Regions from separate parts of the Henriciella litoralis genome, predicted to be linked through region 2. Evidence: predicted binding sites of a transcription regulator. Region 2 holds the regulator's gene; the other holds the start of a gene.

Region 1 (7,926 bases), 730 kb from region 2:
TCGCTGATGGCGGTTTTACAGCCAAGGACTTCAGGACCTGGGGCGGCTCGGTCGCCGCGATCAAGGCGCTCCGGAAGGGCGCCGACAGCATCAAGGCTGTGTCAGAAGCCGCCGCTGATCATCTAGGTAACACGCCGACGATTGCTCGCAATTCCTACATCCACCCGCGCGTAATCGAGATGGCCCGCGATGGCGAGACGCCAGATGCAGAGGCAGGGCCTGTCAGACTGCGCAAGGATGAACGCAGGCTCTTTGCCGTTCTGGAGGCTGCCGAGCCGGGCGAGTGACCAATCGGGCACTGAGGCTGTCGAAGTCCGCGCCTCAGGCCTTTTTCACAAACTCGGTTTTGAGGCCCATCTGTCCGATGCCGTCGATCTTGCAATCGATGTCATGATCGCCGTCGACGAGCCGGATATTCTTCACGCGCGTGCCGACTTTCACAACGCTGGATGAACCTTTGACCTTAAGGTCCTTGATGACGGTGACCGTGTCGCCATCCTCGAGGACGGTGCCGTTGGCATCCCGCCAGACTTTTACGTCAGGGTCCAGCGAAGGGTCCGCAGGCCATTCATGCGCGCATTCCGGGCACACGAGCAGCGCGCCGTCCTCATACGTAAAGGCTGAATTACAAAGCGGGCAGGGGGGAAGTTCGCTCATTCGACCAGCGCCGCGCTTGTCTTTTCCCGGATCTCATCCATCTCGACGCCAGGGGCCATCTCAACGACTTTCAGTCCGCCTTCCACCACATCAAACACGCCGAGATCGGTGATGATACGGTTGACGACGCCCTTGCCGGTCAATGGCAGGGTGCATTCCTTGATTAGCTTCGGCTCACCGGATTTGGACGTGTGGTCAGTGATGACGACAATGCGCTTTACACCAGCGACGAGGTCCATCGCGCCGCCCATGCCTTTGACCAGCTTGCCGGGGATCATCCAGTTGGCGATGTCGCCATTCTCAGCGACTTCCATGGCGCCAAGGATGGCCATGTTGATCTTGCCGCCGCGGATCATCGCAAAGCTCATCGAGCTGTCGAAAAAGGCGGTGTGAGGCAGTTCAGTGATGGTCTGCTTGCCGGCATTGATGAGGTCAGCATCTTCCTCGCCCTCATAAGGGAAAGGCCCCATGCCCAGCATGCCGTTCTCCGATTGAAGCGTTACCTCGACTCCGTCCGGGATGTGGTTCGCCACCAGCGTCGGAATACCGATGCCGAGATTGACGTACATCCCGTCTTCCAGCTCCTGCGCGGCGCGTTCGGCCATCTGATCTCGTGTCCAGGGCATCAGGCAGTCTCCTTCTTCCGGGTCGTGCGTTGCTCAATACGCTTTTCGAATGTGCCCTGTACCAGCCGGTGCACGAACACGCCGGGCAGGTGAATGTGGTTCGAGTCAAGCTCGCCAGGTTCGACGATTTCCTCGACTTCCATGACGCAGATCTTGCCGCACATCGCGGCAGGCTCATTGAAGTTGCGAGCTGTCTTGCGGAAGATGGCGTTGCCAGTCGTGTCGGCCTTCCAGGCTTTCACGATGGCGAGGTCTGCGAAGATGCCTTCTTCGAGAATGTACTTCTCGCCGTGGAATTCCTTCACTTCCTTGCCTTCAGCGATAACGGTGCCGTAGCCGGTCTTGGTATAGAAGCCGGCAATGCCGGCGCCGCCCGCGCGCATGCGCTCAGCCAGTGTGCCCTGCGGGTTGAATTCCAGCTCAAGCTCGCCGCCGAGATACTGGCGCATGAATTCCTTGTTCTCGCCGACATAGGACGATCCCATCTTCTTGACCTGCTTGCTTTCCAGCAGCACGCCAAGGCCGAACCCGTCGACGCCAGCATTGTTGGAATAGACCGTCAGGTCTTTCGTCCCGGCCTTCGCAATGGCCGCGATGGAAAGCTCGGGAATACCGCAGAGGCCAAAGCCGCCAGCGGCGATTTTCATGCCGTCAAATAGCACCCCATCGAGGGCATCTTCGGCTGTCTTGTAAATCTTGCTCATGGGTTGGTGATAAAGCATCCGCCGCAACGCACGCAAGTGACAGATACTCTCATGCGGGGTGAACAGTTTCGCTCAAAGGTCGCAGTTTAACAATACGGATTGCTGCTCGGGCAGGAGGAGTTGTAGCCGGTGCCGATCGCGTTGACCGAATTGATGAAGTTGTCGAAGTCGCGACTGTCCTGGGCGCTCGTGCTCGAGGAATAGGACGGCGTCGATGAGCGGGAGGCAGACGGGCTGCTATATTTGTTATAGATCGCCTGCTGACCGGCTTGCCCAGCGGCGCGATCTGTATCTATGAAATTGTCCACGAACATCGTCAGAAGACCGTCGATGGCGCCTCTTGGTTTTGGGGCAGATGCCCGGCGTGATCTTGCTTCTGAATTAAATACTTCATACGCCATGGGGCAGGCGGGCTTATAGCCACCATTGAAGCAGGCCTCGGTAACATGTCGTTTCATCGAGTCGTAAGAGCCGACGCCGAAGGCGGTGTAGTATTCCATGTAGGCAAGATTGTAACAGGCGGAATAGTTTGGCGGCGTTTCGTTGCAGACATCACTCAGCATCTGTGCGGCGCGCGTGATGTCGGCCCGGTCTGAGCTTGGCCCCCAGGCAACGACAGCGTCGGCATATGGGATGCACGCCGACATTTCGCCAAGGTCACAGGTTTTGCGCAAATATTTGACCGCATTTGAAAGGTCACGGCCACGTTGGGTCTGTCCTGTGTAATCGACATAGGCGACCTTGTGGCAGGCTGGCAGATAGTCGGTGTAATCGCATTGCACCGTGAGCCCGGCCATCGCCTCGATCTCATTTGCCCGAATACCGGTTCTCAGCAGATCAACATTGCGGCGGTACCAAAGCGGCGCCATCGTCTCGATCTTTGCGGTCGCGATGGTTGAGCCGGCCTCCTCGGCCTGCTGATAGTCTCCGAGCGCAGTCACATAAGAGATCTTGTTGCCCGCGAGACCGAGGCGCGCAATGTCGCCGCGCAACAGCATGGCTGGAACATATCCGTTCCGGGATAGCGGAGGCAGCAGCATTCTGGCTCTCTGAGGGTCGCCGAGGGGCGCGGGTTCGTTCAGCAGGAAGTGGGCAAGTGCATAGGTGCTTTCCTTGTCTCCAAGCGCTGATCCGCGTTCGAGCAGATCTTTGACCCTTTCCGGGTCGCGCGGCAGTTCTGACCGGCCATCATAATGCTGGGCAAGAAGACTGAACGCGGGGCCGTAATCTGCATCGACGGCTTTCTGCCAGTAAGCCCGGCTTTTGGGCAGATCGAGATAGGCGGCATCGGTACCGAAATAGATCCAGCCAAGATTGTAGTCTGCATGCGGCAGGCCGCCTTCAGATGCCTTTTCGTACAGGCTGATGGCGTTGGCTGTATCCTTGGGGACGCTCTGCCCGTTTCGGTAAAGGCCTGCGAGATTGTTGATTGCCCGGATATCGCCAAGTTCTGCGCCCCGTTCGAAGATCGGCAGTGCCAGTTCAGGCGCGCCTGAATTGACATAAGCTTTCGCCTTTTCGTTTTCGGCGTCGAAACTACGCATACCATACAGCTGATCCGCCAATGCGGCAGGGCAGATCGCCCAGCTTGATATAGCGAGCAGAATAGAAACCAGAATTGAAACCCTGAGCATGACCGTCCCCTGTCAATGAGGCGTCACTATACGGGAGTCTTAGAAATTCGCTATATCGAACTGAGGGCAGTTGATCTCGGCGCTTCAGGCTCTGTCGGCTGAGCGGCTGGCTCTCCCTAATCGTACGGAACGCCGTCCAGGGCCGCGACCACTTCTGCCGGGCCAACCCAGATTTCCTGGCGATACTTCACATTGGACAGGTTTTTGCAGCCGCGGGAGCGTCGCGTTGACACGATGGCGACGGACCATTCTCCATCAGGCGATGTAAAGTTTCGTCCGATACGGCCAAATATCAGCGCTGACCTCGCAAAAGGTCTGACATGGCTTTCGCGCCAATCGGCTCGAAGGTCTGCTTGTCCGGCATGGCCCGCTTGAGTGCATCGCTGACCGCTGACTCGTCACGATCTCCGACGATGCCGACCTGGCAAATCCGCTGCTGGTTGGTATCGCAAATGATGGCGTATTTGGTGTGGGTCGTGCGGGCAGATACGCTTGTGTCGCTCGAAGGGTCTGAGAGAGCGTGCGCCATTTGCGGAGACATGATTTCTGTTGAAACCATGCCGACGAACCAGGTGCCGATCTTGTCGAACCCGAAGGTCTCAAGTTCGGACTTGCGATCATATACGATCAGCGTGTTGGCCCGGTAATCGAGACCGAATCCAGTCGCTCCATAAGCGTGGATAAAGTCCGGTGTTTTGCCGAGCGCCTCGCCTATTTTCTCGCTGGCTTCAGATTTGACCCCCTCGGCGTGTCGCGACGCCACCCATCTGAGACCGTAGATCAAGGCGACGGCAACGACCGCCGCGAGTGCGTAAAAGATAATATCAGACATTTTGCCCCCCAGCTCCTTATCTGACCTGGTCGGTACCTGCGCAGATAAGGCAATTATTTTCAGGCATCTAATCCAGATGCGCCATGTTCGCGATAACCTGCATTAGCAGCTTTGTAAATTTCGCCACGGGTGGATTTTGGGTGCACATAGAAAAAGCCCGGCGCGTTGGCGCCGGGCTTTCCTTTATTACGTCTGATGAGACGGGGGTAAGGCCTAGAAGCCCATGCCGCCCATTCCACCCATGCCGCCCATGTCCGGCATGCCGCCGCCGCCTTCGCCTTCTTTCTTCGGAGCTTCGGCAATGCCGGCTTCCGTCGTGATGAGAAGGGCTGCGACAGATGCAGCGTTCTGAAGGGCAGAGCGCACGACTTTGGCTGGGTCGATGATACCCATCTTGTACATGTCGCCATACTCTTCGGTCTGGGCGTTGAAGCCGTAACCGCGATCGCTTTCCTTCAGGACCGTGGCAACAACGACCGAGCCTTCGAGGCCAGCATTGTTGACGATCTGACGGATAGGCGCTTCGAGCGCCTTGCGAACGATGTCGATACCGGCTTGCTCGTCGGTGTTTGCACCTTTGACGTCGATGTTCTGCGCTGCACGGAGCAGGGCAACACCACCGCCAGGGATCACGCCTTCTTCGACGGCTGCGCGGGTTGCGTTCAGCGCATCGTCAACGCGGTCCTTGCGTTCTTTCACTTCGACTTCGGTTGCGCCGCCGACCTTGATCACGGCAACACCGCCAGCGAGCTTGGCAAGACGCTCCTGGAGCTTCTCCTTGTCATAGTCGGACGAGGTGTCTTCGATCTGCTTCTTGATCTGGCTGACGCGGGCTTCGATCTCTTCCTTGGAACCGGCACCATCGACGATCGTGGTGTTGTCCTTGTCGATCTCGACTTTCTTGGCGGTGCCGAGCATGTCGAGCGAGATGTTTTCCAGCTTGATGCCGAGGTCTTCAGAGATGACCTGGCCACCGGTCAGGACAGCGATGTCCTGCAGCATGGCTTTGCGGCGATCGCCGAAGCCTGGTGCCTTGACCGCTGCAACCTTGAGGCCGCCGCGCAGCTTGTTCACGACGAGCGTCGCAAGAGCTTCGCCATCGACGTCTTCTGCGATGATCAGCAGTGGACGCTGGGACTGAACGACCTGCTCAAGGATTGGGAGCATTGGCTGAAGCGAAGAAAGCTTCTTCTCGTGAAGCAGGATGAATGGGTCTTCCAGCTCAACAGCCATCTTGTCAGGGTTGGTGACGAAGTATGGGGAGAGGTAGCCACGGTCGAACTGCATGCCTTCGACGACGTCGAGTTCGGTTTCGAGGGATTTGGCTTCCTCGACCGTGATGACGCCTTCATTGCCGACCTTTTCCATGGCCTTGGCAATCATGTCGCCGATTTCCTTATCGCCATTGGCGGAAATCGAACCGACTTGAGCAATCTCGGAGTTCTCTTTCACTTTGCGCGAGTGATGCGCGAGGTCAGAGGTCACTTCGAGGACGGCTTTGTCGATGCCGCGCTTCAGGTCCATTGGGTTCATGCCAGCGGCAACGCGCTTCATGCCTTCGCGAACGATCGACTGGGCGAGAACGGTCGCCGTCGTCGTGCCGTCACCGGCAACGTCGTTTGCTTTGGAAGCAACTTCGCGCAGCATTTGTGCGCCCATATTCTCGAACTTGTCTTCGAGCTCGATCTCTTTAGCGACTGTGACGCCGTCCTTGGTGGTGCGTGGGGCACCGAACGACTTTTCGATCACGACGTTACGGCCTTTAGGGCCGAGCGTGACTTTTACAGCGTTTGCGAGTGTGTCGACGCCGCGCAGCATTTTCTCGCGCGCGTCAGCACCAAATTTTACGTGTTTAGCAGCCATGGCTGTTATCCTTCCTGAAATTCAGTTGAATCTTTGAAATTTGAGAGGGGGGAGGGCGCTTACTCGACGATGCCGAGAATGTCGCTTTCCTTCATGATCAGCAGGTCCTGGCCGTCAATTTTGACTTCCGTGCCGGACCACTTGCCGAAGAGGATCTTGTCACCGGCTTTGACTTCCATTGGGACGATCTCATTGTCGTCGCCACGTGCGCCGGAACCAACAGCGACGACTTCGCCTTCCTGTGGCTTTTCCTTGGCGGTGTCTGGAATGATGATGCCGCCTTTGGTTTTGGCTTCTTCTTCAACGCGTTTCACGAGAACGCGGTCGTGCAGAGGACGGAATTTCATGTGCTCTCTCTTACCTTTGAGTTCACCCGGGGATCGGGCAATATGTTTCGGTGTTAGCACTCACGCGAGGCGACTGCTAACGGCGTTCAGTTAGGAACGTGAGAGACCAACGTCAACAAGCTCGATGTTGAATTTTTGGGATAAGTTTTGACCCAGCGCGCAGCGGGACGCGTGTCCGGCGCTCAACATGATTGTGCGTGAAGAGCTAACTCTACGGGCGGGCAGTTACAATCGCACCGGACGGCGTCTGATGCGATTGTAATGAAGCCTCGACGGCCTAGCCGGCAAAGCCATCACCAACGCCGAAGTCGCGGCGGGCGGAGACGATGCTAACGATGACGCCGACCAGCACATCCATCAGTGTAATCAGTGTCAGAAGAAAGAAGACGCCGGTCGCGAAATTGCCGACGAGCAAAAACATGACAATGCAGAACAGAAGCACGAACATCGACGCGACGTGATTGATCATCGCTGATGAACGCGTGCTGGTCGATTTCATGATCTCGATCGACAGGACGATAAGCGAGAGAACGAGAAGCGCGTCACCTGCCGTCAAGATCCAGCGAACGCCCGAGATCATTGGCATGCTGATCAGCGTGCTGTTGAGCATGCCCAGTATGGCAGGCCCGTCGGGGCCATGATCGCTGCCGGCCAGAAGGCTCATCACGCCGTATATGATCACTGGAATGATCAGGAGCGGCGTCACTGTTTCTATTCTTCTCAGCAGTCCCATTTGTTCTTTCTTTCGGCGACGCGTCCCCGGGACGCCTGGATGTGTCTCATTCATTTCTCTATGTCCTATACCCTTCAAGTCCCCGTCAAATAAGGGTCGGGAGCCAGGCTGACCTTTCCGGGAGGGCTATGGTTTGATCTTCATCAAATCGCGCCGGTCGGGTTCACCTTCTTGTCTTCAATTCCTGAGGATAACAGCATATCCGTCGCGATAGCGTAAGCCATCCAGGCAAATCCGTCGATTCCAAGCGTTTTCGGGTGCATCCTCACGCGCCACTGGTGTCGAACAGGACAGGCCTCGCCGTCTTGAACCGCGACCCAATCACCCCATAGTGAATTGCATAGATGGTCGGCTCTGCCAGCACGCGGCGAATTCTCACAAGGGTACTCAATGAACGAACGGGAATTCAAAGGCTTTGGCGGGATAACCCTTCGCGCCGACGTTCACGGCATGAGCGATGATCCATCCGTTCTGCTGCTGCATGGCGGGGGGCAAAGCCGAGACGTCTGGCAGCCTGCCGCCGAGGCGCT
Region 2 (7,926 bases):
AAACCGAAATAGACGTCGAAGACAGCACAGACGCACCGGCGACTCACCAAACAAGCCGTGAGCCAAGCCCGGTCGCCCTCACGGAGAACTGGGCCGCAACCGGTCTGCCCAACCCATCAGCCGTCACGCCCTCCGACGAGGGCGGTCTCTTCGTGGCCGGCATGTCTGATGGCACGGGCCAGATCCACCGGCTGTCATCTGATGGCAAAATCATCGCGCGCGATTATGCGACCGGGCTCTCCAAGCCATCCGGCCTGCAGATGGATCGCGGCTTTCTCTACGTCGCAGATACAGACGAGATCAAAGTCCTGCACCGGCTGGACGGGACTGAACTCAAATCCATCCCTGTTTCAGGCGCAACGCGCCTTTCTGGCATCGCTGCATGGAATGCCAGCCTGATGATCGCTGAACCGAGCGCAGGGCGCATATACCGCCTGTCAGGCGACGATGTCGGCATCTGGATGGAAGATGCGCGTCTCGAAGGCGTAAGCTCTCTCACGGCAGACCAGAACCGCCTCGTCTTCGCCTCCTCAAAGACGGGGAGCCTCTATGAAGTCACTGAATCCAAAGAGCTGAAAGAACTCGCCACGGGCCTGATGGCGCCCGACGGCGTCGCCATCATCGATGATGGCTATCTTGTTTCATCTCTGGTCGGCGGTCTCTACTTCATCGATGCCGACGGCGCCTCATTCGACCTCAAGATGCCTGAGGTCAGAGGGCCACTGCTCAGTATGGGCGACATGACAATTGGCCTGTCGCCCAAGCCGGGCACAGTCACCGCGTGGTCCATCGAGAAAAAATAGAGCCTAGTTCGCCTGTCCGGCGCTGACGGCCACCATAGCAGCCCGCAACACACGGTCGCCGATACGCCAGCCGGTCTGGTAGGTCTCGGCAATTGTACCCGACGGCTGATCCGACGGCACCTGGCTGACAGCCTGATGCAGGTTCGGATCAAACGCTTCACCCGGCTCAGCGGCGACAGACGTCACGCCGTGACGGGCAAGCTTCGCGTGAAGCTCTTTCTGCGTCATCTCGATGCCGTTGAGCAGGTTTTGCCCTGCCTCGGTCAACGCAGCGCGCTCCTCATCCGGCAGCGCCCCAAGCGCGCGAGACAGATTGTCTGAAACGCTCAGCATGTCGCCTGCAAATTTCTCGACCGCATAGACCTTGGCGTCGGACACTTCACGCGCAGCGCGCTTGCGGACGTTTTCTGATTCAGCCAGCGTGCGCAGAATCTGGTCTTTGAGGCCGGTGACCTCGCCTTCCAGCTCGGCGATGCGGGTTTCGGCGTCCGGGCCTTCATTATCTGCTTCAGCAGCCGCTTCAAGCGCTTCTGATTCCGGCGAACCGGCATCCAGTGTTTCGGTTTCAACCGCTTCTGGCGGGCGTTTCTGATCTTCACTCATGCTCATTTGTCACTCTTCATGTTTTCTGGCGCTCACCGAGAATCTGACCAACCACCCGGGCCGTATAGTCCACCATCGGGATCACACGGGCATAGTTTAACCGGGTCGGGCCAATCACTCCAAGTGCGCCGATAACCTCTCTTGAGGCGTTCATATAGGGGGCAACGATCAGGCTTGAACCCGACAACGGAAAAAGCCTGTTCTCCGAACCGATAAAAAGTCGCACGCCTTCGGCTTCCCGGGTCGAGTCCAGCACCTCCAGAAGGCCCTGCTGACGCTCCAGAATATCAAACAGTTGCCGCACCTGCTCCATGTCTTCTGCAGCGCGCGCATCAGACAGCAGGTTGGCGCGGCCGTGCACGATTAGTGCGCGTTCCTCTCCAGGCACCTGCCCGCCCCATTCCGCCAGCCCTTGCTCAACAAGCGAGGTTGCAGCTGCATCGAGCTGCGCGCGGCGCTGCGCAATTTCCTCGCTGATACTGGCAGAAGCCTCTCGCAGCGTCTTCCCCTTCATCCGGGCGGCGAGATAATTGCCCGCCTCAATCAGCGTTGTTGCCGGCAGTCCCGGCGGAATTTTCACGAGCCGGTTTTCGACATCGCCCATTTCGTCAACCAGGATGCAAAGCGCTTCGCCCGTGGCGAGAGGAACGAACTCCACATGCCGCACCGGCCGTTCACGCGTTGGCGAGGACACAAGCCCTGCGCCCCCGGCCAGACCTGACAAGATCGACGAAGCTTCCTTCAGCATGCCCTGCATGTCCCGCCCGCCAGAGCGCAGCCTGTCCTCGATCTCCTGCCTGTCGCGATCCGATGGCTGACCAATCTCAAGAAACCCGTCGACGAAGAGGCGCAAGCCGATATGCGTCGGCAGACGGCCCGCAGACACGTGCGGGCTGTCCAGTAGGCCAAGGTCAGTGAGGTCCGCCATGACATTGCGGATCGAAGCCGCAGACAGACCGATCGTGCCTTTGGAAAGGGTCCGTGACCCGACAGGCTCACCCGTTTGCAGATACGTCTCCACGATCTCACGAAAAATCGATCGTGAGCGCTCATCGAGGCTCTGAAGAAGGCCGCTTGAAGAAGAAAAATCAGTCATGTTGGCGAATTTTCGATCTTTGCAATCACCGGTTTTATATTGGCGTTTTCGCTTGGAGCGACACACAAAATCAGATTGTGTGGCGCTATGTCGAGTGTCCCTGAAAAACTACCCCTAACACAAGTCATCGCATATGGTTCGGTCGGAATACCGTTCGGGGCCGTTGGACTGCCCATGGCTGTCTTTATCGCGCCTTTCTATGCAGACCAGATGGGGCTCGGCACCGCAATGGTCGGTGTTATCTTCATGGTCCTGCGCTTCTGGGACCTGTTTTCTGATCCTGTCATGGGCTGGCTGGTCGATACCCGCCCCTCCCGCCTTGGCAAGGTGCGTCACTGGCTGTTGATGGCCGTGCCGATCCTGCTTCCGGCGGTCTGGCTCCTCTATAACCCGATAGGCCCACCCATTTCGCCTCTGGTCCTCGCGGTCATCCTTTTCGTTTTCTACATTGGCACGACGATGATCGTGACCCCGCACCAGGCCTGGGCCCCGTCCATCGCGCGCAGCTATGACGAACGTTCACGCCTCTTCATGTGGCGAGAGCTGTTCTCGATTTCCACCATGCTGATCATGCTCGCCCTGCCGACCATTCTCGCCACGACAGGTGGGGTCGATCGCGCGGCCCAGATTTCCATGATGGGCTGGATTCTCGTTATCGCTCTGCCGCTCACCGTAGGCGCCGCCGTCTGGCTCGTGCCGGACCCGAAACCCGCATCAGACCTGCCAAAAGCGGACTTCAGCGCAAAGGCGATCACCGACGCACTGAAGAAAGCCACGCTATGGCGCCTGCTTGCGACCGAGATTTTCATCGGCATCGCCATCGCCGGTACGGCCGGCACCTTCCTGTTCGCCTCCCAGTGGGGCTTTGGCATCATCGAACTCGCACCGCTCATCCTGATGGCGCACTTCATCGCCGGTTTTGCCGCCATGCCGTTCTGGGTGTGGATCTCGAAACGCACTGAAAAATACATAGCGATGCGACTGGTCTGCCTGTTCTCAGCGGTGACCTACATCTCATATCTGCCGCTCTCGATGATGGACGTCGGCCTGTACGGCCTGCTGGCCGCAGCCGTCATCAGCGGGCTCGGCTATGGCTCGCCCTTCATCCTCGTTCGTTCCATGATGGCAGACCTTGTCGAAGCTGAAGAAGTGCGCGGCGGCGGCAATCGCTCCGGGCTCTTCTTCTCCCTCATGTCGGGGGCCTACAAGACCGGCGCGAGCTTCGCGATCGGCATCCCCTACATCCTCCTTGGCGTGCTCGTGGGCTTTAATCCGGCCACCGACAACTCACCGCAAACTGTGCATGGCCTGATGCTGGTCTTCGTCGGCGTGCCAGTTGTCTCATATGCGCTCGCTGCACTATTGATCTGGCGCTATCCGATCACGCGCGCGGCGCAGGCCAACAATGCGGATGCACTCGGCATCGCCCCGACGGTCGACGTGATCGACTGAATATGCCTAAAGAGCGCGCAAGATGCTCTAAGGAAAGATCATGACAGAATTCACCCGCCCCTCGGGCCGCGCCGTCGATCAACTGCGCGATATCGTGCTTGAAACCAACGTCACCCGCTACGCCGAAGGCTCCTGCCTCGCAAAATTCGGGCACACCCACGTTCTCTGCACCGCTTCCTGGCAGGACAATGTCCCGCCATGGCTGCGCGGTCAGGGCAAAGGCTGGGTCACCGGCGAATACGGCATGCTGCCCCGCGCGACCCACACACGCGGCCGCCGCGAAGCAACCGCCGGCAAGCAGTCCGGTCGCACGCAGGAAATCCAGCGCCTCATCGGCCGCTCGCTGCGCTCAGTGGTCGATCTCTCCGCGCTTGGCGAAAACCAGCTCACCATCGACTGCGACGTGCTGCAGGCCGATGGCGGCACACGTACAGCCTCCATCACGGGCGGCTTCGTCGCCATGGCGCTCGCGATGAAATACATGCGCGAAGAAGGCGTCATCAAGACAGACCCGATCACCAAGCAAGCCGCAGCCATCTCCGTTGGCCTCTTCAAGGACACCCCCGTCCTTGACCTCGACTACCCTGAAGACTCCGGCGGCGAAGGCGACATGAATGTCGTGATGAGCTCCGACGGCGGCTTCATCGAAATCCAGGGCACCGGCGAAGAACGCCCAATGACCCGCCCGGAAGTCGAAGAGCTTCTGAAGCTCGCCGAAAAGGGCTGCAACGAGCTTTTCGAGGCGCAGCGCAAAGCGATCGGCTAACCCGGACCTGCGCGCTATGCCGCGTGGTTCGGTTTCGATGATGGGCGTATCGTGCGCCCATGGCCGACATAGCGATCAACCGAGCAGACGACCCGGAGAACTTGCTCTTGTTCAGGTCTCCGCGGCTCGTCCTGCTTGCCTGGTTGCTCGCTGGACCGCTTACTCCAGCTTTTTGGCTATGGCTGCTGATAGATGGACGTCCGCATTTAGCTGAACTACCGCTTATGCTCTTCGTAACTGCCGTCCCCACGACCATCGGCGTCTCACTGGCCCTGCTGATTTACACGAAATTTCGTATCAAGAGCGATATCAATGTGTTTCTCGCCGGCTTGGCTGCATTCACTTTAACGCCCGTTGTACTCCTTCTGGGTTTGGCCGGGTTCGACCTCATCCGTCAGGTTTCAACTGGCTTTGATGCACTAAACTTTTTGGGATTGGCCGGCACCTTGGTGTCGAAATTTCTACCTATCGCCTATGTGATGGGCCTGCCATTGGCGCTGATGTCTTATTCCATCATCAGGGTAATTGCACTGAAGCGCATCCGGCTTAATCCGCCAGAGGCTTCTCACGCCCCTGCCACGTAACATCCGCGCCATAAAGCGGCACGGTCGACAGGCTCATCTTGGCAGACCCATCCACCAGTTTGCGGCTGAAAGAGACATACATCAGCGAGTCCGTTTGCGGATCGCGCGCCCACTTCCACGCCGGCTTGCGCTAGACGGCGACATACATCATCGCTTCAACCACCTGAGTACAGATGCAGCGAAATGCGTGGACTACCCACTCGCCTCAAGGCTATCCAGCCCGAACATGGCAAGCTGCAGGCTTTGCGCAATGCGCTCGGCGCGTTGCATGAAATAGGCGACGGTTTCTTCGCCAGGCGCAATCTCTTCCAGCGTCCTGTGAAACAGCCCAAGCCACAGACCGAAATCCTCGCGCTTAATCCCGTCAAGCTTCATATGCGCCGGCACCGGCTTGCCGGAATAGCGCCCCGCATTCATCGCGACCGAAGCCCAGAAATCCTTCAGCTTTGAGAGGTGTTCTGGCCAGTCATCCACCTCGCCATTGAAGATGGGGCCAAGGCGCGGATGGGCGCGCACACGCGCATAGAAGGTCTCGACCAACTCCGAGATGAAATTGTCGTCAATGCCAAGACGGGCAGCGTTTTTCTGAATGGCGAGCCGTCGCTCTTCCGCCGAGCGGACTTGATAGGTCATGCCCGTACTCTGCTAGATAAATCCGATCCGGGCGATAGGGACATCACCTGATAGTGCAGCCTAGTCGCGCGGTTGAGGCTTTTCCCGCCCCTGCCACGTCACATCCGCGCCATAGAGCGGCACCGTCGACAGGCTCATCTTGGCGGAGCCATCCACGGGCTTGCGGCTGAACGAGACATACATCAGCGAGTCCGTCTGCGGGTCATAGATCCGGCGTACGGCGAGCTGCTTGAAGATCAGCGACCGGCCCCTGTCCCAGACTTCCTCGCCAGAACGGTCCAGATCGATCTTGCCGATGACAATCGGCCCGGTCTGCAGACAGGAAATCGATGAATTGGACGGATCCTCGAACCAGTTGCCCTTGCCGAGCCGGTCCCAGACGCCGCGGTCGAAATACGAGACATGACACGAAATCCCGGCGATCTTAGGATCGGCCAGCCGGTCGATCTTGATCTCATTGCCCAGCCAGTCATTCTTGAACTCGCCCGCCTCGCGGTCACCGCCAGTACATGCCACGAGCGTCAAAGTAAGGGCTACACCCGCAAAAAATCTGTTTTTCATGATCATGGAAGTGCAACCGCGCTGCGGCGAGGAGGTTCCGAACTTCACCTTAGGCCGCGGCCTCATCTGACTCTTCTGCCGCGCCATCACCCTCTTCATCGAAGATCAGGATGTCACCGGGCTGGCAGTCCAGCTCACGGCAGAGCGCTTCCAGCGTCGAGAACCGCACGGCCTTGGCCTTGCCCGTCTTTAGAATGGACAAATTAGCGAGCGTCACACCAACACGGTCTGACAGCTCGGTCAGGGACATGCGGCGCTCAAGCAGAACGCGGTCGAGAGTTACGCGAATGGCCATATGGTTCGAGGCCTCCTAAATCGTCATCTTCTCTTCCTCACGCAACCGGCTTCCTTCTCGGAAGACCTGCGCAAGGATGAAAAGCGCTATGACTGCCGCCCAGGCAGCAAGGTTAATGCTGAGGCGCAGGGGCTGATCCGTGCCAAGATCGACAAATACATTCAGCAGGATCACACTGAGATACCGCGCCAGCTCGATCAGCGCGATGGCCACAGCAATGCGCGTCAGGCGCGGCCCATTCTCGGGCACGAAGGGGTCACCGGTTGCCAGGGTCGACAGGATTTTCCGTAGCTGCATGCAGACATAGATGATGCCCGGCGCAAAAACGGCGAGCCCGGCAAGACCCGCGATAAACTGTCCCGGCGCGACATCCTCGACATAGGCTTCCATGCCGGGAACGCGCATAGTGCCGCCATTCAGGCTGCCGATCAGACCAGCGCCAATAAGAAGAAAAGCGATCACACCGCTGACAACAGCAATCCAGATCACAACCTGCATCAGTCCCGACAGGAAGGCAGCCATGGAGTTTTGCGGGCGGATCGTCATATGTCTCTCATAACCTCTTGAGGCGGTTTACATGACCGTCTCTTGTCTTCCAACCAGTAATTTACCGTTAAACGATAATACTCTTTGTTCAGAAAGCAAGATCGGAGCCACATAGACCCATGACTCGCACGCTCGATAAAGGAAGACTTGTTGCCGCCACCCACAACAAGGGAAAAGTCAAAGAGCTCAAGGACCTGTTTGAGCCTGCCGGTTATGAGGTGGTGTCCGCAATCGAGCTCGATCTTGAAGAGCCCGAAGAGACCGAACAGACCTTTGAGGGCAATGCGCTCATCAAGGCCCGCGCGGCCTGCAAGGCGACCGGTGCGCCTGCCCTGTCAGACGATAGCGGCCTCGAAGTGACGGCCCTTGGCGGCATGCCCGGCGTCCACACGGCGATCTGGGCCGGTGAACCACGCGACTTCTACGTCGCCATGGAAAAGGTCGAGACACTCTTGAAAGAGTCCGGCGCCACAGACCGCAGCGCCCGTTTTGTCTCAACGCTCGCTGTTGTCTGGCCGGATGGCCATGAAGAAGTGTTTCGCGGCACGGTCGAGGGAGACCTCGTCTGGCCACCGCGAGGCGAACAG

What was found. The regulator HrcA, encoded in region 2, represses chaperone genes, less so after heat shock. The targets are predictions, from matches to a motif close to GTTAGCANTCNNCNNNGNNGANTGCTAAC.
Region 1: groES (co-chaperone GroES) is a predicted target of HrcA. The motif match lies at 6,716-6,744, and genes of this name have one in related genera.

Annotation. Positions count from the first base shown of each region.
Region 1 covers NZ_NCSS01000006.1:656,801-664,726, reverse strand. The annotation lists gene B8783_RS06835 (DNA topoisomerase IB) at 1-287, shown strand, start outside; gene B8783_RS06830 (zinc ribbon domain-containing protein YjdM) at 322-657, opposite strand; gene B8783_RS06825 (CoA transferase subunit B) at 654-1,283, opposite strand; gene B8783_RS06820 (CoA transferase subunit A) at 1,283-1,987, opposite strand; gene B8783_RS06815 (tetratricopeptide repeat protein) at 2,074-3,621, opposite strand; gene B8783_RS06810 (hypothetical protein) at 3,914-4,453, opposite strand; gene groL (chaperonin GroEL) at 4,667-6,316, opposite strand; gene groES (co-chaperone GroES) at 6,376-6,663, opposite strand; gene B8783_RS06795 (hypothetical protein) at 6,941-7,396, opposite strand; gene B8783_RS06790 (alpha/beta fold hydrolase) at 7,787-7,926, shown strand, end outside.
Region 2 covers NZ_NCSS01000006.1:1,387,496-1,395,421, forward strand. The annotation lists gene B8783_RS10150 (NHL repeat-containing protein) at 1-803, shown strand, start outside; gene B8783_RS10155 (nucleotide exchange factor GrpE) at 807-1,412, opposite strand; gene hrcA (heat-inducible transcriptional repressor HrcA) at 1,423-2,502, opposite strand; gene B8783_RS10165 (MFS transporter) at 2,590-3,954, shown strand; gene rph (ribonuclease PH) at 3,995-4,720, shown strand; gene B8783_RS10175 (hypothetical protein) at 4,780-5,304, shown strand; partial or broken gene B8783_RS18360 (CreA family protein) at 5,267-5,395, opposite strand; gene B8783_RS10180 (group III truncated hemoglobin) at 5,497-5,937, opposite strand; gene B8783_RS10185 (CreA family protein) at 5,998-6,498, opposite strand; gene B8783_RS10190 (helix-turn-helix domain-containing protein) at 6,548-6,793, opposite strand; gene B8783_RS10195 (DUF2975 domain-containing protein) at 6,809-7,339, opposite strand; gene rdgB (RdgB/HAM1 family non-canonical purine NTP pyrophosphatase) at 7,459-7,926, shown strand, end outside.